DNA from 2 places in the Streptomyces sp. NPDC007929 genome. Region 1 is predicted to be linked to the other one. Evidence: predicted binding sites of a transcription regulator. Region 1 holds the regulator's gene; the other holds the start of a gene.

Region 1 (11,933 bases):
GCTGGAGAGCACCGCGGCGAAGATGGGCCTGCAGCAGTTCGGCAAGGAGGGCGAGCCCTTCGACCCGACGATCCACGAAGCCCTGATGCACAGCTACGCACCGGACGTCACCGAGACGACGTGCGTCGCGATCCTGCAGCCCGGGTACCGGATCGGCGAGCGCACCATCCGCCCCGCGCGGGTGGCGGTGGCCGAACCCCAGCCGGGGGCGCAGACGGTCAAGGCGGACGAGTCCGCCGAAGCCGACGACAAGGAGAGCGGTGGCCCGGACGAGGGCTGACGTCACGGACGAAGGGAAGGAGGGGCGTCGAGGATGAGCACCAAGGACTTCATCGAGAAGGACTACTACAAGGTCCTCGGCGTCCCCAAGGACGCCACCGAGGCCGAGATCAAGAAGGCGTACCGGAAGCTCGCCCGCGAGAACCACCCGGACGCCAACAAGGGAAACGTCAAGGCGGAGGAGCGCTTCAAGGAGATCTCCGAGGCCAATGACATCCTCGGCGACCCCAAGAAGCGCAAGGAGTACGACGACGCGCGCGCCCTGTTCGGCAACGGCGGCTTCCGCCCGGGGCCGGGCGGCGCGGGCGGCTCGTTCAACTTCGACCTGGGCGACCTCTTCGGAGGCGGCGCCCAGGGCGGCGGCCAGGGGGCCGGCGGCTTCGGCGGCGGACTCGGTGACGTTTTCGGGGGCCTGTTCAACCGCGGCGGCGCGGGCGGACCGGGGACGCGTACGCACCCCCGGCGCGGCCAGGACATCGAGTCCGAGGTCACGCTCAGCTTCACCGAGGCGATCGAAGGGGCGACGGTCCCGCTGCGGATGTCGTCGCAGTCGCCCTGCAAGGCCTGTTCGGGCACCGGCGACAAGAACGGCACGCCGCGCGTGTGCCCGACCTGCGTCGGCACTGGGCAGGTCGCCCGGGGCAGCGGCGGCGGCTTCTCCCTGACCGACCCCTGCCCGGACTGCAAGGGCCGCGGCCTGATCGCGGAGAACGCCTGCGAGGTGTGCAAGGGCAGTGGCCGTGCCAAGTCCTCGCGGACCATGCAGGTGCGCATCCCCGCGGGCGTCAGCGACGGCCAGCGGATCCGGCTGCGCGGCAAGGGCGCGCCGGGCGAGCGCGGTGGGCCGGCGGGCGACCTCTATGTCGTCGTGCACGTCGACACCCACCCGGTGTTCGGCCGCAAGGACGACAACCTCACGGTCACCGTCCCGGTAACCTTCACCGAGGCGGCCCTCGGCGGCGAGGTGCGGGTGCCCACCCTGGGCGGCCCGCCCGTCACGCTGAAGCTGCCTCCGGGCACGCCCAACGGGCGCACCATGCGGGCCCGGGGCAAGGGCGCGGTCCGCAAGGACGGCACCCGCGGCGACCTTCTGGTCACCGTCGAGGTAAGTGTTCCGAAGGACCTGACGGGGAAGGCTCGTGACGCACTCGAGGCGTACCGCGAGGCGACCGCGGGTGAGGATCCGCGGGCGGATCTGTTCCAGGCCGCGAAGGGAGCATGAGTCAGATGGACGGTCGTCGGCGCAATCCGTATGAACTGACCGAGGAGACCCCGGTCTACGTCATCTCGGTGGCGGCCCAGCTGTCCGGCCTGCACCCCCAGACCCTGCGCCAGTACGACCGGCTGGGCCTGGTCTCCCCGGACCGCACCGCGGGCCGGGGCCGGCGCTACTCGGCCCGCGACATCGAACTGCTGCGCACCGTCCAGCAGCTGTCGCAGGACGAGGGCATCAACCTGGCCGGTATCAAGCGCATCATCGAACTGGAGAACCAGGTCGCCGCGCTCCAGGCCCGGGTGGCGGAGATGCAGGACGCGCTCGACGGAGCGGCGGCGGCGATGCGCCAGCGCGAGGCCGCGGTGCACGCGTCGTACCGCCGCGACCTGGTGCCGTACCAGGAGGTGCAGCAGACCAGCGCGCTGGTGGTGTGGCGGCCGAAGCGGCAGCAGCAGTCCGACTGACGCGCACGCGCACGCGAGGGGACCGGGAGTTCGACTCCCGGTCCCTTTCGTCTGTTTGGGGCGCCTTGCCCCGGTTTCTCTGGGCCTCCCGTGAATGGCTGGGTGGTGTCCGTCACTTGAAGGTGATTCCGCAGAGTCTTCACAACTGCTGCGGAGCGTGGTGTTGTCATCTCGTTAAGTGGTTCCGCTTGACGCTGGGGGCGCATCCGCGTTGGCTTTTCAGTCACATGGGTCCCAAAAGCTGTACCCACGTCCGAATCACACGTGAAGTGAGCCCCCGCATGCGTCGTCGCCTCTCCATATCCGTGGCAGCCGCCACGATGTCCGTCACGCTCGCCGGCTGCGGCATGCTCAACGCGACGGAGAGCAGTGACGAGGCGAGCCCGGCCAAGGGCAACGACATCACCGTGGGCCTGCTGCTGCCGGAGAAGGCGAACACGCGGTACGAGAACTTCGACTACCCGATCATCAAGCGGAAGGTCGAGTCGCTCACCAACGACAAGGGCCGCGTCGAGTACGCCAACGCCGAGGCGAGCGCGGACAAGCAGGCGAGCCAGCTCCAGCGGATGATCGACGACCGGGTCGACGTGATCCTGCTGGACGCCGTCGACGCGAAGGCCATCGCGAGCGGCGTGAAGAAGGCCAAGGCGGCCGGTATCCCGGTCATCGCCTACGACCGGCTGGCCGAGGGCCCGATCGACGCGTACATCTCCTTCGACAACGAGCTGGTCGGCGAGGTGCAGGGCCGCACGCTGCTGGAGGCCATCGGCGAGAAGGCGAGCCTCTCCGACAAGATCGTCATGATGAACGGCTCGTCGACGGACCCGAACGCCAAGCAGTTCAAGGCCGGCGCGATGTCCGAGCTGAACGGCAAGGTGACGATCGCCGAGTCCTTCGACACCAAGGACTGGAAGCCGGAGAACGCCGAGGCCAACATGGCCGACGCGATCCGGAAGATCGGCAAGGACAACATCGCGGCGGTGTACTCCGCCAACGACGGCATGGCCGGCGGCATCGTCAAGGCGCTTCAGGCCGTGGGCGTGACCGACTTGCCCCCGATCACCGGGCAGGACGCGGAACTGCCCGCCGTGCAGCGGATCCTCAGCGGCGACCAGTACATGAGCGTGTACAAGTCCTACCCGCAGGAGGCGGAGAACGCCGCGGAGATGGCCGTCGCCAAGGTCCAGGGCCGCGACATCCAGTTCGCCGCGCTCACCCGCGACAAGGTCGACAGCCCCACCCACAAGGCCATCCCGGCCCAGCTCGTGCCCGTGGTCGCGCTCACCAAGGAGAACATCAAGGACACGGTGGTCGCGGACGACATCTACAAGGTGTCGGACATCTGCACGACCGAGTACAAGGCGGCGTGCCAGAGCGCGGGTCTGAAGTAGCCGGGCCCCGGCGCATCCCGGGCCGGGTTCACCCATTCCCCGGCAGGCTGTCGCGCCGCGACGACGGGCCGAGGCCCGCGGACACCGGCGCGTAACGGTGGTTTCCGGTGCTCGTCGCGTGGGGAGCCGTGTTGCGGAGCACGGCCCGTCCGCGCATAGTTGCGCTGCGGCAGGACGGCGGAACCGGGGGTGGGATGGGCGATGGCCGGGCACGGGGCGGAGCAGCATCCACACGGTGCCGACCGACTGTGCGAGGCCGGGGATCGCGTGTACTCCCGGGCCGTACGGCGCGGCCGGGTGCCGCGCCGGGACGCCGATCCGGTGCCCTGCCTGCTGGAACTCGCCCTGCTGCACCCGGACCCCGACGACATGGACTGGCTGGTGCCGACCTCCCCGCAGGAGGTCATGACCCGGCTGCTGCGCGGGATGCACGACGAGGTCAGTGCGAGCCAGCGGCGGGTGGGGTCGGCCGTCGCGGCCGTCGAGTGGTACGCCGGGCTGGGCCGCCAGGTGCGGCCGGCCGCGTCTGCGGCCGAGGGCCCGGCGATCCGGGTCCTGGACGGACTCGCCCGGATCCAGGCCGCGATGGACGAGGCGACCCAGGCGTGCACGGCCGAGGTGCTCACGGTCCAGCCCGGCGGCATCCGCCGCGAGGCGGAGCTCTCCGAGGGCCTGCACCGGGCGCTGGCGCTGCGGGGGCGCGGGGTGCGGATGCGGGACCTGTACACCCATGTCGCCCGGCACGGGCAGGGGTTGCTGACGTATCTGGAGCTGATGGGCGACGCGGTGGAGGCGCGCACGCTGGACGAGGTGATCGACCGGCTGATCCTCTTCGACCGCACGGTCGCCTTCATCCCCGCCAACTCCGACCGCACGATGGCCCTTGAGCTACGGCATCCCGCGATCGTCGAGTACCTCGTCACGGTCTTCGAACGCCTGTGGCGTCTCGCCATCCCTCTCACGGCCTCGCTCCCCGACACGGGTATCGAGGGCATCTCCCACCGGGAGCAGTCGATCGCCGCGCTGCTGGCGGAGGGACATCAGGACGCGGTGATCGCGGAGCGGCTGGGCATAAGCGTCCGCACCTGCCGGGCGCACATCGCGCGCCTGTCGGAAACCCTGGGCGCGGCGAGCCGCACACAACTGGGCGTACGCATCGCCCAGGCCGGCCTGGACGGCCCTCACCAGGCCACGACACCCCTCACCGTTCCTGGTCGAGAATCCCGGACTGCGCGATGAGATAGCCCAGTTGGGCACGGCTCCCGCTGCCCAGAGCCGACGCCAGCTTGGCGATGTGGGCGCGGCAGGTGCGCACGTTCATGCCGAGGCGGCGGGCGATGGCCTCGTCGACGTGGCCCTCGATCAGGAGCTTGGCGATGGAGTGCTGGATCTCCGTGATGCCGTCGCGGGCGGTCCCGTACGGTGTACCGGTGCTGAGCGGGACGGACCGGTCCCACAAGTACTCGAACAGTTTGATGAGGTAGCGGACCAGGCCGGGGTGACGCAGCTCCAGGGCGACCTGCTGGTCGTCCCGGGCGGGGATGAAGGCGACGGACTCGTCACAGATGATCAGGCGCTCGACCAGCTCGTCGATCGTGCGGTACTCCGCCTTGCCGTCGGAGAGCTGGGCGGCGTACGCCAGCTGCTCGGGGTTGTAGTGGGCGGTGTGCTGGTACAGGGTGCGGATCCGCACGCCGCGTTCGATCAGGGGCCGGTCGCGCTCCAGCCCGCGCAGCAGGCTGCGCTCGGACATCCGGTCGCTCGGCTGGACGGTGAGCATCTCCGTCTGACACTGGACGGTGGCCATGTTGAGCGCGGCGTTGATTCGTTCGCCGCCTTCCAGCACAGTGATGGCGTCACTGGTCGCCGCCAGCTGGGTACCCAGTGCGAGGAACGGCTGAAAGGTCTCCGCGAGTCCCGTCGCCTGGCGCCGGCGGTCGGCTATCTCCTGCTCCAGCGGGTTGAGCTGCCGGGACAGGGCGACGGCCGGGGGCACCGGGCGGAGCCAGGTGGGGTCGTCCGGATCGGGGTGGAGCAGGGCGAACTCCATCAGGCACGGGGCGGGTTCCGCGTCCACGCGGGCGATCCGTCCGGCCCGCAGAGCGGTGGCATAAAGACGGCTACCCTCATCGCACCACTCGGTCATCGCGTGGGGATGTGCCGCCTTAGTCCGATTCGATGCCAAATTTCCACCCCCCAGGGTCCTGAACATGCAGGAACATGATGCATCGATTGTGTGGCCATGACGTGCCCGAATGAGCCATCGTCGTACCTGACGGGGGAAAAGGGGACCTTCAAGTGAGGACGAAGCCGACTATGCGTAACAGAATGCTTCGCTCGGTGCTTGTCGCCGCCTTCTCCGCCGTTGTAGCCCTCGGTGCACTGAGCGGCTTCTCCGATGTGAAGGACGATGTTCGGGCGAACAGCAGCTGGCCGTCCGTTGCCGTGAGCAGTGCCGGCGGCGAGGACAACAGCAGTTGGCCGAGCCCTGGGGCAGACGGAGCCGGGAGCTGACGTGACCACTCCACCCGACGACCGCTCCTTCCGTCGTGAAATGGCCACCGCCTACCGCTCCGGCTGGCACTTCATCGACCTGGTCACCGCCATCCCCCACAGTGGTGACTCGTTGATGGTGACTGTTTTCGGCGAGCCGGTGGTCGTCACGCGGGACGACGACGAGGACGTACGGGCGTACCGGTGTCTGCGGCGGCCTCGGGGGGCGCCGCAGCCTGTGCGATGTGCCGTACGGTACGGAATGATCTTTGTGAACCTGGACCAAAGGGACCACCAGCAGGTGGAGGTCGACTCCCCTGCCCCGAGGACCATCTCTGCCACCCCCCGCAGTGCCTGACGCGATTCCCCCGTCGTAACAGATCGCTCAGGTGCTTCCCCCCGCAGCGGCGTCACCGTGACCTGAACACGGTGACGCCGCTGCAGTTTTGGGGGACATTTCCGGGTATCGGCCCTCTGTGGCGGTGGCCGGATCCAGTCGATCACCGGTGTGGATGTTCACTTCACTCAACCTCGGCCCATCGCTCGCGTCAGCTGGATCTCGATCACCACGCGCGCCGGATTCGGGGACGGAGTCCTGCCGTAGCGCTCCGCGTAACGCCGCTCCGCCTCCGCGACCCGCTCCCGCTCCTCGTGGACGAAGGCCCGGCCCTCCAGCGTCGCCCAGCGGCGCCCCTGGAGCTGGCAGACGGCGACGGCCGCCCCCTCCTCGCCGGCCGCCCGCACATAGCGGACCTTCGCGCTTGCCCGGTTCGTGATCACCCGAGCCAACCGGGCCTCGGGATCGTATGTGACCCCGACGGGTACCAGATGCGGAGTGCCGTCCGGGCGGGGAGTCGTCAGGGTGCACAGGTGCCGCTCCCGCCAGAAGCCGAGATACGACGGGTCCGGAGCGCCGGGGTCCACGGAGTGCTTGGTCGCCATGCCCGGAACTTAGACCCCTGAGCCTCCCGGAACGTACTTGAGTGCACTAGACTCAACTTTGTGCAAGCTGTTCGGGTCAGTGCAAGGAGGAGAACGCGAACGTGGACGCCGAGCTGACCAACCGGAGCCGGGACGCGATCAACGCTGCCAGCAACCGGGCCGTGACCGAGGGACACGCCGACCTCACCCCTGCCCATCTGCTGCTCGCGCTGCTCCAGGGACAGGACAACGAGAACATCACCGACCTGCTCGCCGCGGTCGAGGCCGACCAGGCCGCCGTACGCTCCGGGGCCGAGCGCGTGCTCGCCGGGCTGCCGAGCGTGACCGGGTCGACTGTCGCGCCGCCCCAGCCCAACCGGGAGATGCTGGCCGTCGTCGCCGACGCGCAGGCCCGTGCCAAGGACCTCGGCGACGAGTACCTCTCCACCGAGCACCTCCTCATCGCCCTCGCCGCGAAGGGCGGGGCCGCAGGTGAGGTGCTGTCCCGGCAGGGGGCCGACGCCAAGAAGCTCCAGGCCGCATTCCAGAGGACACGAGGGCAGCGACGCGTGACCACCGCCGACCCCGAGGGGCAGTACAAGGCCCTCGAGAAGTTCGGGACCGACCTCACCGCCGCCGCGCGGGAGGGCAGGCTCGACCCCGTCATCGGGCGGGACCAGGAGATCCGGCGGGTCGTGCAGGTGCTGTCCCGGCGGACCAAGAACAACCCCGTGCTGATCGGCGAGCCCGGCGTCGGCAAGACCGCCGTCGTCGAAGGGCTCGCCCAGCGGATCGTCAAGGGCGACGTGCCCGAGTCGCTGAAGGACAAGCGGCTCGTCGCGCTCGACCTGGGAGCCATGGTCGCGGGCGCCAAGTACCGGGGCGAGTTCGAGGAGCGGCTGAAGACCGTCCTGGCCGAGATCAAGGACTCCGACGGGCAGGTCATCACCTTCATCGACGAGCTGCACACCGTCGTCGGGGCCGGCGCGGGCGGCGACTCCGCCATGGACGCCGGGAACATGCTGAAGCCGATGCTCGCCCGCGGTGAGCTGCGCATGGTCGGCGCCACCACCCTCGACGAGTACCGCGAGCGGATCGAGAAGGACCCCGCCCTGGAGCGCCGCTTCCAGCAGGTGCTGGTCGCCGAGCCCACCGTCGAGGACTCCATCGCGATCCTGCGCGGACTCAAGGGCCGCTACGAGGCCCACCACAAGGTGCAGATCGCCGACAGCGCGCTCGTCGCCGCCGCGTCGCTCTCCGACCGGTACATCACCTCCCGCTTCCTGCCCGACAAGGCCATCGACCTCGTCGACGAGGCGGCCTCCCGGCTGCGCATGGAGATCGACTCCTCGCCCGTCGAGATCGACGAACTCCAGCGCGTCGTCGACCGGCTCAAGATGGAGGAGCTGGCGATCGGCAAGGAGACCGACGCCGCCTCCCGCGAGCGCCTGGAGAAGCTGCGCCGTGACCTCGCCGACAAGGAGGAGGAGCTGCGCGGCCTCACCGCCCGCTGGGAGAAGGAGAAGCAGTCCCTCAACCGCGTCGGTGAGCTGAAGGAACGCCTCGACGAGGTCCGCGGCCAGGCCGAACGCGCCCAGCGCGACGGCGACTTCGACACCGCCTCCAAACTCCTCTACGGCGAGATCCCCGCCCTGGAGAAGGAGCTTGAAGCCGCCTCCGAGGCCGAGGAAGAGGTCGCGAAGGACACCATGGTCAAGGAGGAGGTCGGCTCCGACGACATCGCCGACGTCGTCGCCTCCTGGACCGGCATCCCGGCCGGGCGGCTGATGGAGGGCGAGACGCAGAAGCTGCTGCGCATGGAGGACGAGCTGGGCAAGCGGCTCATCGGCCAGACCGAGGCCGTGCGGGCCGTCTCCGACGCCGTACGGCGCTCCCGGGCCGGGATCGCCGACCCGGACCGGCCCACCGGCTCCTTCCTCTTCCTCGGCCCCACCGGCGTCGGCAAGACCGAGCTGGCCAAGGCCCTCGCCGACTTCCTCTTCGACGACGAGCGGGCGATGGTCCGCATCGACATGTCGGAGTACAGCGAGAAGCACAGCGTGGCCCGGCTGGTCGGCGCCCCGCCCGGATACGTCGGCTACGAGGAGGGCGGCCAGCTCACCGAGGCCGTGCGCAGGCGGCCGTACTCCGTCGTGCTGCTCGACGAGGTGGAGAAGGCCCACCCCGAGGTCTTCGACATCCTGCTCCAGGTGCTGGACGACGGGCGGCTCACCGACGGGCAGGGCCGCACGGTCGACTTCCGCAACACCATCCTGGTGCTGACGTCGAACCTGGGCAGCCAGTACCTGGTCGACCCGGTCACCAGCGAGCAGGAGAAGAAGGAGCAGGTCCTGGAGGTGGTGCGGACCTCATTCAAGCCGGAGTTCCTCAACCGCCTGGACGACCTGGTCGTCTTCGCCGCGCTGACCAGGCCCGAGCTGGAGCGCATCGCGAAGCTCCAGCTGGACCGCCTGGCCAAGCGGCTCGCCGAGCGGCGACTCACCCTGGACATCACGCCCGCGGCGCTGGCCTGGCTCGCGGAGGAGGGCATGGACCCGGCGTACGGCGCCCGGCCGCTGCGCCGCCTCGTGCAGTCCGCCATCGGCGACCGGCTCGCCAAGGAGATCCTGTCCGGCGAGATCAAGGACGGCGACACGGTCCGGGTGGACCGCTTCGAGGAGGGGCTGCTGGTCGGCCCGGCGACGGGCAAGACGCTGTAGGGCCGTCCCCGGTCACATCGTGAACGCCGAGAACCGCACCAGCGCGGTCTCGGCGTTCTCGTACTCCACCCGCACCTGCACCACATGCGCCTCCGCCGTGCCGGGCAGGCCGTTCTCGTGGGTCACGTCGAGGCAGAGCGCCCCGCAGGCGCCACCGCCCGTGCGCGGCTCGGGGCCGTTCGGGTACGTCTCGCGCAGCCAGTCGCGTACGTCCGCGCGCGGCATCCGCAGCACCGCCGCGTACGAGGTGTCGATGCCCCGCTGCACGGTGCAGTCCCGGGCGCGGCCGTGCGCGGGGCGCTCGGCCGCGCCGAAGGCCAGGGCCTCGGCGCAGGGGACGGTCGCCGGTGCGCCCGCGCGGGCGTCGCCGCGGGCCTCGTCGCCGTCCGGCCAGGCCCACAGGAACAGGCCGGTGATCAGGACGCCGAGCACCGCCACCGGCAGCGCCAGGATCGCCAGGACGATCCCCCACCGGGTGTGGCCCCGCTCCGCCGCGCGCATCCGCATCACCCATCGCCCCCTCCGCCGGCTGCTCAGGAGGACGGCTGTGGGTACCCGGAGGTTGCAGTTGACCGGATCGTGTCAGCCCAGGGCTGACAGGGTCCGTCGGGGCTTGCCACCCCCCTCCCCGCATGGGGGAGGATGGCGGAATCCGTACGAAGGGAAATTCACGGTGACCATCGACCCGTCCTCGATTCCGAACTTCGGGGGCCAGCCCGAGCCGCAGCCCGGCAGCGGCCCGGCCGGCCCCGTCGTCCCGGATCAGGACCTCGTGAAGCAGCTCCTCGACCAGATGGAGCTCAAGTACGTCGTCGACGACGAGGGAGACCTCGCGGCGCCGTGGGAGCAGTTCCGCACCTACTTCATGTTCCGAGGTGAGGGAGACCAGCAGGTCTTCTCCGTGCGGACGTTCTACGACCGGCCCCACCAGATCGAGGCCAAGCCGCAGATCCTGGAGTCGATCGACGACTGGAACCGCCGCACCCTGTGGCCCAAGGTCTACAGCCACACCCACGACGACGGCACGGTCCGCCTGATCGGCGAGGCCCAGATGCTGATCGGCATGGGCGTCAGCCTGGAGCACTTCGTCTCCTCGACGGTCAGCTGGGTGCGCGCCGCGATCGAGTTCGACAAGTGGCTCATCGAGCAGCTCGGTCTCGAAGAGGAGATCAACGAGGCGGAGAAGCCCGAGGACGACGAGTAGGCCCCTCACCCGGGCCCCTCACACGGCGCGTCGGCGTGTACGAACGGGTACGCGCTGTACGCGCCGTACGCCTTTTCGGGCGCCGCCTCTCCTCCCTCGCCGGGTCAGATCTCGAGAGTCAGCTCCGCCCACACCGTCTTGCCCACCGGGCTGCGGGGCGCCGACCCCCAGCGCACGGCCAGCACGTCCACCAGGAGCAGGCCCCGGCCGGACTCACCGTCGGGAGACGACGAGGGCGCGGCCGTGGGCAGCCGCTTCGCACAGGCGGCGTCCGCGACCTCGACGCGCAGCACGCCCGCGGCCCGGTCCAGGAGCAGCCTGAGACCGAAATCCCGGCCGGGAACCCGACCGTGCTGTACGGCGTTCGCCGCGAGTTCGCCCACGACGAGGGCGACCGCGCAGGAGACGTCCGACGCCGGGGGGTGGCCCCGCTCCTCCATCCATCGGACGGCGTGACGCCGGGCGGCCCGGGCACCTCGCGGGGAGGAGGGGAACTGCTCGGCGAATGACTGGATGGCGGTTTCTGTCAGCACGGTCTTCTTCGTCTCTCTCTCCGTCGACTCGGTTCCACTTCACGACGCACACGAGTCATCACGTTCCGTGCTCAAGAGTCGACCGATCGCCCTACGCTCGACAGGGGGCGCAGCCTTAATTGTGGGGCCGTAAGAAACGGAAGTGATGCCTTGGCCAAGGGAATTGACCCCAGTGCGTCGATGGCCGCGCTGTTCGGTGCGCGGGTGCGCAGGCTCCGGACGGCGGCGGGGCTGACCCAGGCCGAGCTGGGCGACCGGACGCATGTGGTGAGCACGCGGATCACGCAGATCGAGCGGGCGTCCGGAGCGAAACCGACGCTGGAACTGGCGCGGGCGCTGGACGCGGTGCTGGGTGCGGAGGATCTGCTGGTGGAGCTGTGGCCGTACGTGTACCGGGAGGCGTTCCCGGACTGGTCGCGGAAGTACATGGAGTACGCGGAGCGGGCGGTGGCGGTCCGGCAGTATGCGGCTCATGTGGTGCCGGGTTTGTTGCAGACGGAGGATTACGCGCGGGCGGTGTTGAGAGTCGGTCGGACGCTCGGCAGCGAAGAGCAGTTGGAAGAACGGGTGGCCTTTCGGCTGGGACGACAGGAGCGGCTGGGCATGCCCGATCGGCCCGAGCTGTGGGTCGTTCTCGACGAAGCGGTGCTACGGCGTCCCGTTGGCGGCCAGGGGGTGATGCACGAGCAGTTGGCACGACTGCTCATGACCA
Region 2 (11,933 bases), on a different contig from region 1:
GAGCGTGGCGCAGGTCACAGACAGCGCCGAGTCCGGAGCGAAAGGTGGGACATGACGGAAGGAGTGCCCGTTGTGGAACGCACCGCGCCGCCCCGCGAGCCGGTCACACCCTCGCCGGCGGACGCGCCGCTCCCCGACGGGCCGGGGCTGCTCGACGGGGTGCCACGACAGCGGGACCCGCGCGCGACGCCGGTAGCCGGAGCACAGGAGCCCCCTCCGGCGGCCACGCCCCGGTCCCGGAAGGCGCTCCACCTCCGGCTGCCGCTGCCCACCCCCACGGGCACGCCGTTCACCTTCGGCTACGCCGCGCTCCTCTGTCTCACCTCCCTCATCGCCGCGTACGCGGACCCGGCCCTGGTGCACGCCCTGCTCCAAGGCTCCAGTACGGACGTGGCACACCTGGCGCGCACGCCGGAACTGGTGCTGATCGGCAGCGCGCTGTGGGTCGCGGGCGGGGTGACCTCGCCGTTCGCCATCGCCTTCCTGCTGGTGCTGACCGCGCTGGAACGGCGGATCGGCAGCTGGCGCACGGCCGGTGTCTTCCTGCTCGGGCATGTCCTCGCCACCCTCGCGACCGAGGTGCCCGTGGGGCTGGCGGTGCTGGCCGGGCACCTTCCCGGCAGTTCCCTGCACCGCCTCGACTACGGCGTCAGCTTCGGTGTCGCCGCCGGCATCGGCGCCCTGGCGGGCCTGCTGCCACTGTGGCTGCGCCTGCCGCTGCTGGCCGGGTTCGGATGGACGCTGCTCCAGGACCTGCTCGCCTTCGCCGACCCGATGACGAACTGGGGGCACGTCATCGCCCTCGGTATCGGGCTCGCGACCTGGCCGCTTGTCCGGGACGCGCACGCGGTTCGCCCTCGCCCGGCCGGGGTCTGACCGCCCGGCCCCTCAGGCCTGGGCGGAGGCCGGCGGGTCGTGCTTCGCGCTGGTCAGCAGGGCCGCCACCTCCCAGCCCAGCGCCTCGTAGAGCCCTCGCCCGGCGGGGGTGCCGGCCAGGACACCGGTCCGTGCCCCCTGGCGGACGGCGGCGTTGTGCAGGGTCCGCATGACGACGCTGCCCAGGCCCTTGCGGCGATGCCCGGGGGCCGTCTCGATCTGGTCGACGACGGCGGTCCGGCCCGTCGGGGCGATCTGGCCGCGCGCCGCCAGGGACCCGTCCGGGGCGGCCACCATCACGCGGGTCACCCCTCCGCGCGACCACGCGCGCAGCCGGTATCCGTCTGGGGCGGCCGGAGCGTCGTCCGGCGTCAGCGGGGTCGTCATCAGGAAGCCGGGCTCGGGGTCGATCCACCAGCTGTCGTCCAGCCAGCCGGCGACCACCGCCGGATCCCGGAACGCCTTCAGCCACACGCCCTGCCCGGTCACGGCCCCGGCCACCTTGCGCACGGTCGTCTCGTCGAGGTCCTCGCCCCGCGCGCCGAGCACATGCCGCGTGGCGTGCCCGAACAGCCCCACGTCGATGGTCCAGCCCCACGGCTCGGCCAGGGGCGGAGCGGCCCCGCGGGACACGACCCACCCGTTCACCCATTCCTGCACGGTCTCGTCCACGCCCGCCCCCTGTAACAACTGAATGCCGCTTATGGCTATTACATCGGGCAGCTTACGCGCCCTCCCGTTCCCGGCGTCAGAAGTGATCGCTGACAGCGAACAGCGGGTGGGGAACATTCGGCGGCGCCCAAGCATTGAGTCGGCATAGCTCAACTTGACTGCCGAAGGGGAGATCATGGCTTCGTCGTCCACACCGCTCACCTTGCCCGTGCTGCCGCTCGACGGCGAGGTCGTGCTGCCCGGCATGGTGGTCCCGCTGGACCTGAGCGATTCCGAGGTCCGTGCCGCGGTGGAGGCCGCTCAGGCCGCTGCCCGCACAACACCGGGAAAGCCCCGGGTACTCCTGGTGCCGCGCATCGACGGGACCTACGCCGCCACCGGTGTCCTCGGCACCGTCGAGCAGGTCGGCCGGCTGGCCGACGGCGACCCGGGCGCCCTGATCCGCGGCCGGAGCCGGGTGCGCATCGGCGCGGGAACCACCGGCCCCGGTGCCGCACTCTGGGTCGAGGGGACCGGCGTCGACGAGACCGTGCCGGAGCCGCTGCCCGGTCATCTCGCCGAACTGGTCAAGGAGTACAAGGCACTCGCCACCGCCTGGCTGCGCAAGCGAGGCGCCTGGCAGGTCGTCGACCGGGTGCAGGCCATCGACGACGTCTCGGCGCTCGCCGACAACTCCGGCTACTCACCCTTCCTGACCACCGACCAGAAGGTCGAGCTGCTGGAGACCGCCGACCCGGGAGCCCGGCTGAAGCTCGCCACCCAGCAGCTGCGCGACCACCTCGCCGAGCAGGACGTGGCCGAGTCCATCGCCAAGGACGTCCAGGAGGGCGTCGACAAGCAGCAGCGCGAGTTCCTGCTGCGCCGTCAGCTCGAAGCCGTCCGCAAGGAGCTGCGCGAGCTGGGCGGTGAGCAGGAGGGCGAGGAGTCCGACGACTACCGCACCCGGGTGGAGGCCGCCGACCTGCCCGAGAAGGTCCGTGAGGCCGCCCTCAAGGAGGTCGACAAGCTGGAGCGGTCCTCCGACCAGTCCCCGGAGGGCTCCTGGATCCGCACCTGGCTCGACACGGTCCTGGAGATGCCGTGGAACGAGCGCACCGAGGACGCCTACGACATCCGGGGCGCCCAGGCCGTCCTGGACGCCGAGCACTCCGGCCTGGAGGACGTGAAGGAGCGCATCACCGAGTACCTGGCGGTGCGCAAGCGGCGTGACGACCGGGGCCTCGGCGTGGTCGGCGGGCGGCGCGGTGGTGCCGTGCTCGCGCTCGTCGGGCCGCCCGGCGTCGGCAAGACCAGCCTCGGCGAGTCCGTCGCCCACGCCATGGGCCGCACGTTCGTGCGCGTCGCCCTCGGCGGCGTCCGCGACGAGGCCGAGATCCGCGGCCACCGGCGTACGTACGTCGGCGCCCTGCCGGGCCGGATCGTCCGGGCCATCAAGGAGGCCGGGTCGATGAACCCGGTCGTGCTGCTCGACGAGATCGACAAGGTCGGCTCGGACTTCCGGGGCGACCCGGCCGCCGCCCTCCTCGAAGTGCTCGACCCGGCACAGAACCACACCTTCCGGGACCACTACCTGGAGGTCGAGCTGGACCTGTCGGACGTCGTCTTCCTCGCCACCGCCAACGTGCTGGAGGCGATCCCGGAGGCGCTCGCCGACCGGATGGAGATCGTCCGGTTGGACGGCTACACCGAGGACGAGAAGGTCGTTATCGCCCGTGACCACCTGCTCCCGCGCCAGCTGGAGCGGGCCGGACTCGACAAGGACGAGGTGACCATCGACGAGGGCGCGCTGCGCAAGCTCGCCGGTGAGTACACACGCGAGGCGGGCGTGCGCACCCTGGAGCGGTCCGTCGCCCGGCTGCTGCGCAAGGTCGCCGCCCAGCACGAACTGGGCGAGCGGAAGCTGCCGTTCACCGTCCGGGACGAGGACCTGCGCGACCTGATCGGCCGGCCGCACCACGTGCCCGAGTCCGCCCAGGACCCGGCCGAGCGGCGGACGTCCGTGCCGGGCGTGGCGACCGGGCTCGCGGTGACCGGGGCGGGCGGTGACGTGCTGTACGTCGAGGCCTCCCTGGCCGACCCGGAGACGGGCGCGGCCGGGCTGACCCTGACCGGTCAGCTGGGCGACGTGATGAAGGAGTCCGCGCAGATCGCGCTGAGCTTCCTGCGCTCCCACGGCGCCGAGCTGGAGCTGCCGGTGGCCGATCTCAAGGACCGGGGCGTGCACATCCACTTCCCGGCGGGCGCGGTCCCCAAGGACGGCCCGAGCGCCGGCATCACGATGACCACGGCCCTCGCGTCCCTGCTCTCCGGCCGGCTGGTCCGCACCGACGTGGCGATGACCGGCGAGGTCTCGCTCACCGGGCGGGTCCTGCCGATCGGCGGGGTGAAGCAGAAGCTGCTCGCCGCGCACCGGGCCGGTGTCACCACGGTGATCATCCCCAAGCGCAACGAGCCCGACCTGGACGACGTCCCGGCGGAGGTGCTGGACAAGCTCGACGTCCACGCCGTCACCGACGTACGGCAGGTCCTGGAGCTGGCGCTCGCGCCCGCGACCAGCGGGGCGGCGCCGGAGGTTCCGGTGGCCGCGTGACGGAGGTCATCGGATGAGGGAGGCCCGGGTTCTCGTGAGGGAGGCCCGGGCCTTCACCGTGTGGTCGCCCTGTGTACGCGTACGCCGTTGACCTGCGGAATACTTGCCGGACTGCGGCGAGGGCGGCAGGTGGCGGAAAATTCCAGTACCGGACTCTCAGGGCCGGGCGACGACCGAGGCAGGGGCTGACGTGCACGAGGAAGGCAACGACGGACACCGCGACGCCGGGGTGGCCGCGAGCGGTGTGGACCAGCCCGCCTTCCTGGCGCTGGAGCGCGAGCTGACCGTGCTGCTGCGGCGCGCCCGGGCCAGCCAGGGGGAGATGGCCCGCGAGGTCCACCCCGACCTGGAGCCGTCCGCGTACGGCCTGCTCGTCCGGCTGGACGAGTGCGGCAAGCAGCGGGCCACCGAGCTCGCCGCCTACATCGGGGTCGGAAAGGCGACGATGTCCCGCCAGCTGCGCGCCCTGGAGGAACTCGGGCTGGTCGGCCGCGCGCCCGACCCCGCCGACGGACGCGCCTGGCTCGTCGCCCTCACCCAGGAGGGCCAGGACCGGGTCCGCCGGGTCCGGGAGGCCCGCCGCGCCCGCTACGCCGGCCGCCTGGCCGACTGGGACTCCCACGAGGTCACGGAACTGGCCCGGCTGCTGAACCAGCTCAACCGCGGCATGGAGAAGTAGGCGGGGCGGGCGGGGCGCTCTGGAACCGGGTGAGCGGGGCGTTCCGGAACCGGGTGAGCGGGGCGTTCCGGGTGAGCTGGGCGCCCTTCCGCCTGGTGCGCGGGGCGCTCTAGAACTCGACGTACACGGCCGTCGCGTCGTCGTGGCGCTTGCTCCGGCCCAGGGACGTCAACGCCGCGTCCGACCGCTCCAGCGCCCGGACGCGGTCCACGAGGGCCCGCGGACCCTCCTTGCGCAGCAGCTGGAAGCAGTCCGTCCAGTCGCCCTCCTCGAACCGCTCGACCCAGCGGGTCGCGCCGTCCGTCAGCGCGGCCAGGGCACGGACCCGGGCGCGGGGCACCGTTCCGGTCACCGCCCGGGCCGCCACCGACGGGTCGGCCGCCGCCGTGAAGAAGCCGCCCTCCTTGTTCCGGAGCGTGGCGTCCACCTGCGCGTCCGTCGCCAGCGCCGAGCGGGGGAGCAGGGCCAGCCGGTCGTCGAGGACGGGGGTCACCACGCCGTCCGGGGACTCCAGCAGCAACGCCGAGTCCGACAGGACCAGGTACTCCACGGTGGCCGGATTCCAGCGGGCCACGACCACCGTGGCCTGGGGAGTCCGAGGGTGAGAAAGGTCACAGGTTGCGGCGTGCGCCTCGGAGGTACGCGCGATGGCACGGGACAACACGTCGACCAGAGGAACATCCGGGAGTGAAACGGTCAGTTCGGTCAGTGCCCCGCCGAGGTGCGCCGTGAACCAGGGGACGGAATGCAGACAGCCCGTCCCGGTCCTCGGGGGCGTGACCCCGTCCAGGACGACGACCGAACCACCCTGCCCCGAGGCCGGTAGTCCGACACTGGCGAAGTCCTCGTTGGGGCGGTCGGCGTCTCCGGGCTCCGAGGCGAGTTCAGTACGCATCCAGCCAGTCTGCACGAGCCCTTCACAACGTCCGCAGAAGACCGGCAATGGTCCCCGGACGTGCGCAGCCGCGCAGGTCAGACGCCAGGTTTGGGATGGAATGATTTGTTCCGGGAAGGCGTGGTGGCGAATACTGCCACCGGCCGTCCCCGTCGTCCAACCGGCGTGCCGCGCAAGGCCGCTGCACAGGCCCGCGGAACTTGCCCCTCAACTCCCGTCCGGGGTTCACTCCTTCGGGTGGCGGGTCAGGTGATGCGCGTGCGCTGCCCACCGGCGCTGGGAGGGTCGGGAAGTGTACCGGGAGTACGCACCAGTTGACGGAGCGTCATCCGGGCCCAAGGGTTCACGAGTCAGGAATGCGAGCACCGGTGCAGAAGACGCGGCCTCGTCGCACAGGCAAGCAGAAGGCCCCCGTTCAGGGTGCCGAGCCGACGCCGTCCACCGGCAAGGGCCGTCCCACGCATGTACGCAACCGGCTGATCGTGGCCGTGGCAGTCGTCGCGGCGGCCATCGCCGGCGCGGGCACGCCATCCGTCCTCGCGGCCTCCGGGCAACTCCACGACTCCCAGGAACTGGTGACGCTCGCGGAGCAGACGCAGGACGCGCTCGCCCTCGCGCACTCCCTCGCCGACGAGCGTGACGACGTCACCTCCTACATCGCGGCCGGGCGCCCCAAGTCCAAGGCGCCCTCCGAGCAGCGCAGCGCCCGCGTGGACCGGCAGGTCGAGGAGCTGAGGGCCGACACCGACACGCCCGCCTCGCTCCGCTCCGACCTCGACGGCATAGCGACCGTGCGCCGGGCGGCGCTCACCGGCAAGAGCAGCGCCCTCGAAGCGCACCAGGCGTACTCCAAGGCCATCACCGAACTCCACGGCCTCGCCGAGCAGCTGGCACAGCGGACGCCGCCGCGCGCGGGCGAGGGCGGATACGCCCTGGCCGAGCTGGACTCCGCCGTCCAGCAGGCCGCCGCGGCCCGCGGGCTGCTGCTCGCCGCGCTCAGCGTGCCGCGCGGCACCGAGACGGTCATCGACCCCGTCACCGGCCTGCCGACCGAGACCTCCACCTCCTCGGACGCCGACACCCGGCAGCGCGACGCCCTCAGCGCCGCCGCCCAGCAGGCCCGGCTGCGCTCCGACGCGGCGCTCGCCGACTTCCGCTCCACCGCGCCCAAGGAGGCCCGCGCCTCCTTCGACTCCACGGTCACCGGCACCGAGGTCAACAGCGCCGACAAATACCTCGCCACCCTGACCGACCAGCCGACGCTCTCCCGCAGCGATCTCGCCGCCAGCCCCAAGAAACTGAGCGCGGCCCTGTCCGCCCGCGTCGACCTGATGCGCGGTGTGGAGTCCGCCCTCTACGACCGGCGCACCAAGGACCTCGAGGCGCTGCGCGACGACGACGTCACCGCGCTGGAGATCCGCGTCGCGATCCTCGGCGCCCTCATGCTGCTCGCCGTCGGTGTCGCCACGGGCATGGCCCGCAGCCTCACCCGGCCGCTCGCGGTCCTGCGCCTCGGCTCCAAGCGGCTCGCCGAGGCGGAGGACCCGGCGGCCGAGGAGCCGGTGAAGTTCACCGGCCGCAACGACGAGTTCGCCCAGGCCGTCCGCTCCGTCAACGCCCTGCACGCGCACGCCGCCGCCCTCACCGAGCGGATCACCACGCTGGAGTCCGACCGCAAGCACCTGGTCGGCCAGCGCCAGAAGATGGCCGACGCGCGTGAGGAACTGCGCGGTGAGCTCGCCGAGTCCGCCGCCCAGCTGGAGCGGCTGCGCACGGCCATCGGCGGGACGTTCGTCAACCTCGCCCTGCGCACCCTGGGTCTCGTCGAGCGGCAGCTGGCCGTCATCGAGAACCTGGAGGAGCGCGAGCAGGACCCGGACCGGCTCGCCACGCTGTTCAGGCTCGACCACTTCGCCACGGTCATGCGGCGGCACAGCGAGAACCTGCTGGTCCTCGCCGGTACCGAGCACGTCCAGCACGCGGCCGGGCCCGTGCCGCTGGTGGACGTCGTGCGCGCCGCGGTCAGCGAGATCGAGCGCTACGAGCGGGTTCGCATCGCCGCGTTGCCGCCGCACGCGCACATCGCCGGGTTCGCCGCGGACGACCTCTCCCATCTGCTGGCCGAACTCATGGAGAACGCCACCTCGTTCTCCCCGCCCGACCTGCCCGTCGAGATCTCCGGCTGGCTGCTGGAGAACGGTGAGGTCATGCTCTCCGTCCAGGACGAGGGCATCGGCATGACCGAGGAGCGGCTGGAGCGCCTCAACTCCCGCCTCGCGGACTTCGACCCGGAGGCGCCGTACGACCAGGAGGGCGAGGACGGTCTCGGCCTCGGCCTGTACGTCGTCGCCCGGCTCGCCCACCGCCACGGGGTGCGCGTCCAGCTGCGCGAGCAGAAGCAGGGCGGTGTCGCGGCGGTCGTCGTCCTGCCGCGCACGCTGCTCGCCGCCGCCCCGCCCGTCGCCGCCCCGGCCTCCGGCCCCCTCGCCGGCACAGCCCCCTCCTACTCCTTCCCGGGCGCCGACGCCGAGGCCAACTCCAACGTCCTCCCCGGCCGTGCGACCGGCGACGACCCGCTGGTGACGGCGGCGGAGAAGGCGGTGGCGGTACGAGGGGAGGAGACGGCGGCCCCGGCTGCGGCCGACACGCCCTCCGACGTGGAAACACCCTCCGGCCCGGGGACGCCTTCCGGTGCGGGTACGGCGCCCGTTGCCGATCCGGCCGTAGCGGCCGAAGGGCCCGCCCCGACCGGCCCGGAGGAGCCTGCCGAGCCGCTCGGAGACGCCGACTCGACGACGCCCGCCGACAGCTCCGCACAGGCCGATCCGACGCCGCCCCCGGCCCCGGGCGCCGTCGCCGCCCCGGCGACGCCCGCCGACACCGATGCCTCCGCCACCCCAGCGGCACACGACGACTCGGCCGGGCCTGCCAACGCCGACCTGGCGACGCCCGGGAGTCGGGCGCCGCAAGCCGAGCCGGACGCCTCGGCTGCCCCGGCGATGTCTGCCGCCCCGGCAGTGCACGCCGACTCGGTCGGGCCCGCTGACGCCGACCTGGCGACGCCCGCTGACACCGATGCCTCCGCCACCCCAGCGGCACACGGCGACTCGGCCGGGCCCGCCGACGCCGACCCGGCGACGCCCGCCGACACCGATGCCTCCGCCATTCCAGCGGCACACGACGACTCGGCCGGGCCCGCCGACGCCGACCTGGCGACGCCCGCAGGAGCTGACCCGGACGCCTCGGCTGCCCCGGCGATGCCTGCCGCCCCGGCAGTGCACTCGGACTCGGTCGAGTCCGCTGACGCCGACCTGGCGACGCTCGCAGGAGCTGAGCCGGACGCCTCGGCTGCCCCGGCGACGCCTGCGGCCCCGGCAGTGCACTCCGACTCGGCCGGGCCTGCCGACGCCGACCTGGCGACGCTCGCAGGAGCCGACCCTGATGCCTCGGCTGCCCCGGCGACGCCTGCCGCCCCGGCAGCGCACTCCGACCTGGTCGAGCCCGCCGACGCCGACCCGGCGGCGCACGCCCGTCCCGGCGCCACCGCCGACCACGTCACCCCCTTGGAATCCCCCGCGGAAACCACCATGGAGTTGTGGATTCCGGTGCAGCCGGGGAGTCCGGACGAGGGGGGTTCCGAGCATGCGCGGGTGCCCGACGAGGAAGAGGACCGGGTCACCGACAAGGGTCTTCCCAAGCGCACTCCGAAGATCACCGCACCGGCCGCCGCACCACGCCGGCCCGGCGGGTCCGTCGACGCCGATGCCCTGCGCCGCCGACTCGGCGGATTCCGCCAGGGCGCCCAGGCCGGTTACCGCGAGGTGGAGGCGGAGATCGCCGAGAGGACGGCCTCGCACCAGCGGCCGGCCACCGGCGCAGCAGGACCAGCTGAACCCGAAGAAGCCACGGGGGGCACAGTCGAGGAGGCAAGCAGTTGACCGCTCCCAGTACCTTCGGACTGATCGGACTGAGCAGTGAGGCCCGCAATCTGCACTGGCTGCTGACCAACCTCGTCGAGGAGGTCCCCGGCATCCTCTCCGTCGCGGTCGTCTCGTCCGACGGACTGCTCCTGCTCTCCTCCGACGACCACCGCAACAAGCAGGCGAGGGAGGCCCTCCAGGCCCGCGGCACCCGGCGCACCGGTCCGCGCGGCTCCGCCGCCGACCTGGCCACCATCGTCTCCGGCATCGGCAGCCTCACCATCGGCGCCGCCAAGCTGATGGACTTCGGCGGCGTCCGGCACACGATGATCGCCATGGACGAGGGCAGCCTGTTCGTGATGTCGATCAGCGACGGCTCACTGCTCGGCGTCCACGGCTCCGCGGACTGCGACATGAGCGTGGTGGCGTACCACATGGCCCTGTTCGTCGGCCGCGCCGGCCACGTCCTGACGCCGGAACTCCGCAGCGAGCTCCGAAAATCCCTGGAGGATTCCCAGACGACGGGGAGTGCCCGATGAGCGCTACGCCGAAGCACCACCTCCCGGTCCGCGGCGGCGACCGCAAACCCGCCCGGGTCCGCCCCTACTCGCTCACCGGCGGCCGCACCCGCTTCGGCCACGTCCTCCTCGTGGAGACGTTCGTGGCGAGCACAGCCGCGCTGGAGGCCCCGGAGGAGCGCAAGGAACTGACCAACGGCCACCTCTCCACCCGCGTGATGCCGGAGCTGCGGGCCATCGTCGAACTGTGCCGCCGGATGCGTACGGTGGCCGAGATCGCCGCGCTGCTGAAGATGCCGCTCGGTGTGGTCCGCGTGCTCCTCAGCGACCTCGCGGACCAGGGAAAGATCCGTGTGTACGGAACGGGCACCGGCCACGGCACGGGCCGCCCGGACCGGGCTCTGCTGGAAAGGGTGCTGAGTGGACTCCGTCGTCTCTGACGCCGCTCACGGCGTCGCAGGTTCCTCCCCGTTCGTTCAGCCGGACGACAGCATGCACGCCTGGGAGACGGACCGCACCCGGGCCCCCATAGCCACCAAGATCGTGGTGGCGGGCGGCTTCGGCGTGGGCAAGACCACGCTGGTCACCTCCGTCTCGGAGATCACGCCCCTGCAGACCGAGGCGCTGATGACCGAGGCGAGCGAGGCGACCGACGACCTCACCGCCACCCCGGGCAAGACCACCACCACCGTCGCCATGGACTTCGGGCGCATCACGCTCGACGACGACCTGGTGCTCTACCTGTTCGGCACCCCGGGCCAGCAGCGCTTCTGGTTCATGTGGGACGACATCGTGCGCGGCGCGATCGGCGCCGTCGTCCTCGCCGACACCCGCCGCCTGAAGGACTGCTTCCCGGTCCTGGACTACTTCGAGAGCTCCGGACTGCCGTACGTGGTCGCCGTCAACCACTTCGACGGCAGCGAGCTGTTCGAGCCGGAGGACGTGCGGGAGGCCCTGACCATCCCGCGGCACATACCTGTCATGATCATGGACGCGCGTCGCCGGATCTCCGTGATCGAGACCCTCCTGGCCCTCGTGGGCCACGCGCTCGACGAAACCCCCGAGTAGAGGACAGCCCGCATGCGGAAGATACTCGTCGTCGGAGCCGGTCAGTCCGGGCTCCAGATCGCCCTCGGCCTCCAGTCACAGGGGTACGAGGTCACCCTGATGTCCAACCGGACGGCGGACGAGATCCGCACCGGCCGGGTCATGTCCACGCAGTGCATGTTCCACACGGCCCTTCAGCACGAGCGTGATCTCCAGCTGAACTTCTGGGAGTCCCAGGCCCCGAAGATCCAAGGACTCGGCGTCTCGGTCGCCGCCCCCGGCTCCTGGGCCGAAGGTCCCGCGGCGCGTGCCATCGACTGGCTGGGCCGGCTCGACGGCCACGCCCAGTCCGTCGACCAGCGCGTCAAGATGGCCGGCTGGATGGAGACGTTCGCCCAGCGCGGCGGGCAGCTCGTCATCCACGGCGCGGCCGTCGGCGACCTCGACTACTTCTCCCGCACCTACGACCTGGTGCTCGTCGCGGCCGGCAAGGGCGAACTGGTCCAGATGTTCGGCCGCGACGCCGAGCGCTCCCCGTACAGCGAGCCGCAGCGCGCGCTGGCCGTGGCGTACGTCCACGGTCTTGGCCCGCGCCCCGAGCACCCCGGCACCGAAGCGGTCCGCTGCAACCTCGTGCCGGGCGTCGGCGAGCTGTTCGTCATGCCGACCCTGACCACCTCCGGCCGTGCCGACATCCTGTTCTGGGAGGGCATACCCGGCGGCCCGCTCGACGCCT

What was found. Region 1 encodes HspR, which represses chaperone genes until heat shock. Its sites were predicted from a motif close to TTGAGNNNNNNNNNCTCAA; they were not measured.
Positions count from the first base shown of each region.
Region 2: lon (endopeptidase La) is a predicted target of HspR. The motif match lies at 1,683-1,701, and genes of this name have one in related genera.

Region 1 is NZ_JBIBKD010000005.1:560,256-572,188, forward strand. It holds gene grpE (nucleotide exchange factor GrpE) at 1-280, shown strand, start outside; gene dnaJ (molecular chaperone DnaJ) at 314-1,501, shown strand; gene ACFZDE_RS19965 (heat shock protein transcriptional repressor HspR) at 1,507-1,959, shown strand; gene ACFZDE_RS19970 (substrate-binding domain-containing protein) at 2,241-3,350, shown strand; gene ACFZDE_RS19975 (LuxR C-terminal-related transcriptional regulator) at 3,552-4,589, shown strand; gene ACFZDE_RS19980 (helix-turn-helix transcriptional regulator) at 4,552-5,562, opposite strand; gene ACFZDE_RS19985 (hypothetical protein) at 5,866-6,201, shown strand; gene ACFZDE_RS19990 (TIGR03618 family F420-dependent PPOX class oxidoreductase) at 6,369-6,785, opposite strand; gene clpB (ATP-dependent chaperone ClpB) at 6,887-9,484, shown strand; gene ACFZDE_RS20000 (hypothetical protein) at 9,497-9,991, opposite strand; gene ACFZDE_RS20005 (YbjN domain-containing protein) at 10,158-10,688, shown strand; gene ACFZDE_RS20010 (ATP-binding protein) at 10,793-11,221, opposite strand; gene ACFZDE_RS20015 (Scr1 family TA system antitoxin-like transcriptional regulator) at 11,402-11,933, shown strand, end outside.
Region 2 is NZ_JBIBKD010000008.1:440,095-452,027, reverse strand. It holds gene ACFZDE_RS28115 (rhomboid-like protein) at 73-876, shown strand; gene ACFZDE_RS28110 (GNAT family N-acetyltransferase) at 889-1,548, opposite strand; gene lon (endopeptidase La) at 1,724-4,138, shown strand; gene ACFZDE_RS28100 (MarR family transcriptional regulator) at 4,329-4,817, shown strand; gene ACFZDE_RS28095 (protein phosphatase 2C domain-containing protein) at 4,927-5,712, opposite strand; gene ACFZDE_RS28090 (nitrate- and nitrite sensing domain-containing protein) at 6,081-9,650, shown strand; gene ACFZDE_RS28085 (roadblock/LC7 domain-containing protein) at 9,647-10,171, shown strand; gene ACFZDE_RS28080 (DUF742 domain-containing protein) at 10,168-10,590, shown strand; gene ACFZDE_RS28075 (ATP/GTP-binding protein) at 10,571-11,218, shown strand; gene ACFZDE_RS28070 (styrene monooxygenase/indole monooxygenase family protein) at 11,231-11,933, shown strand, end outside.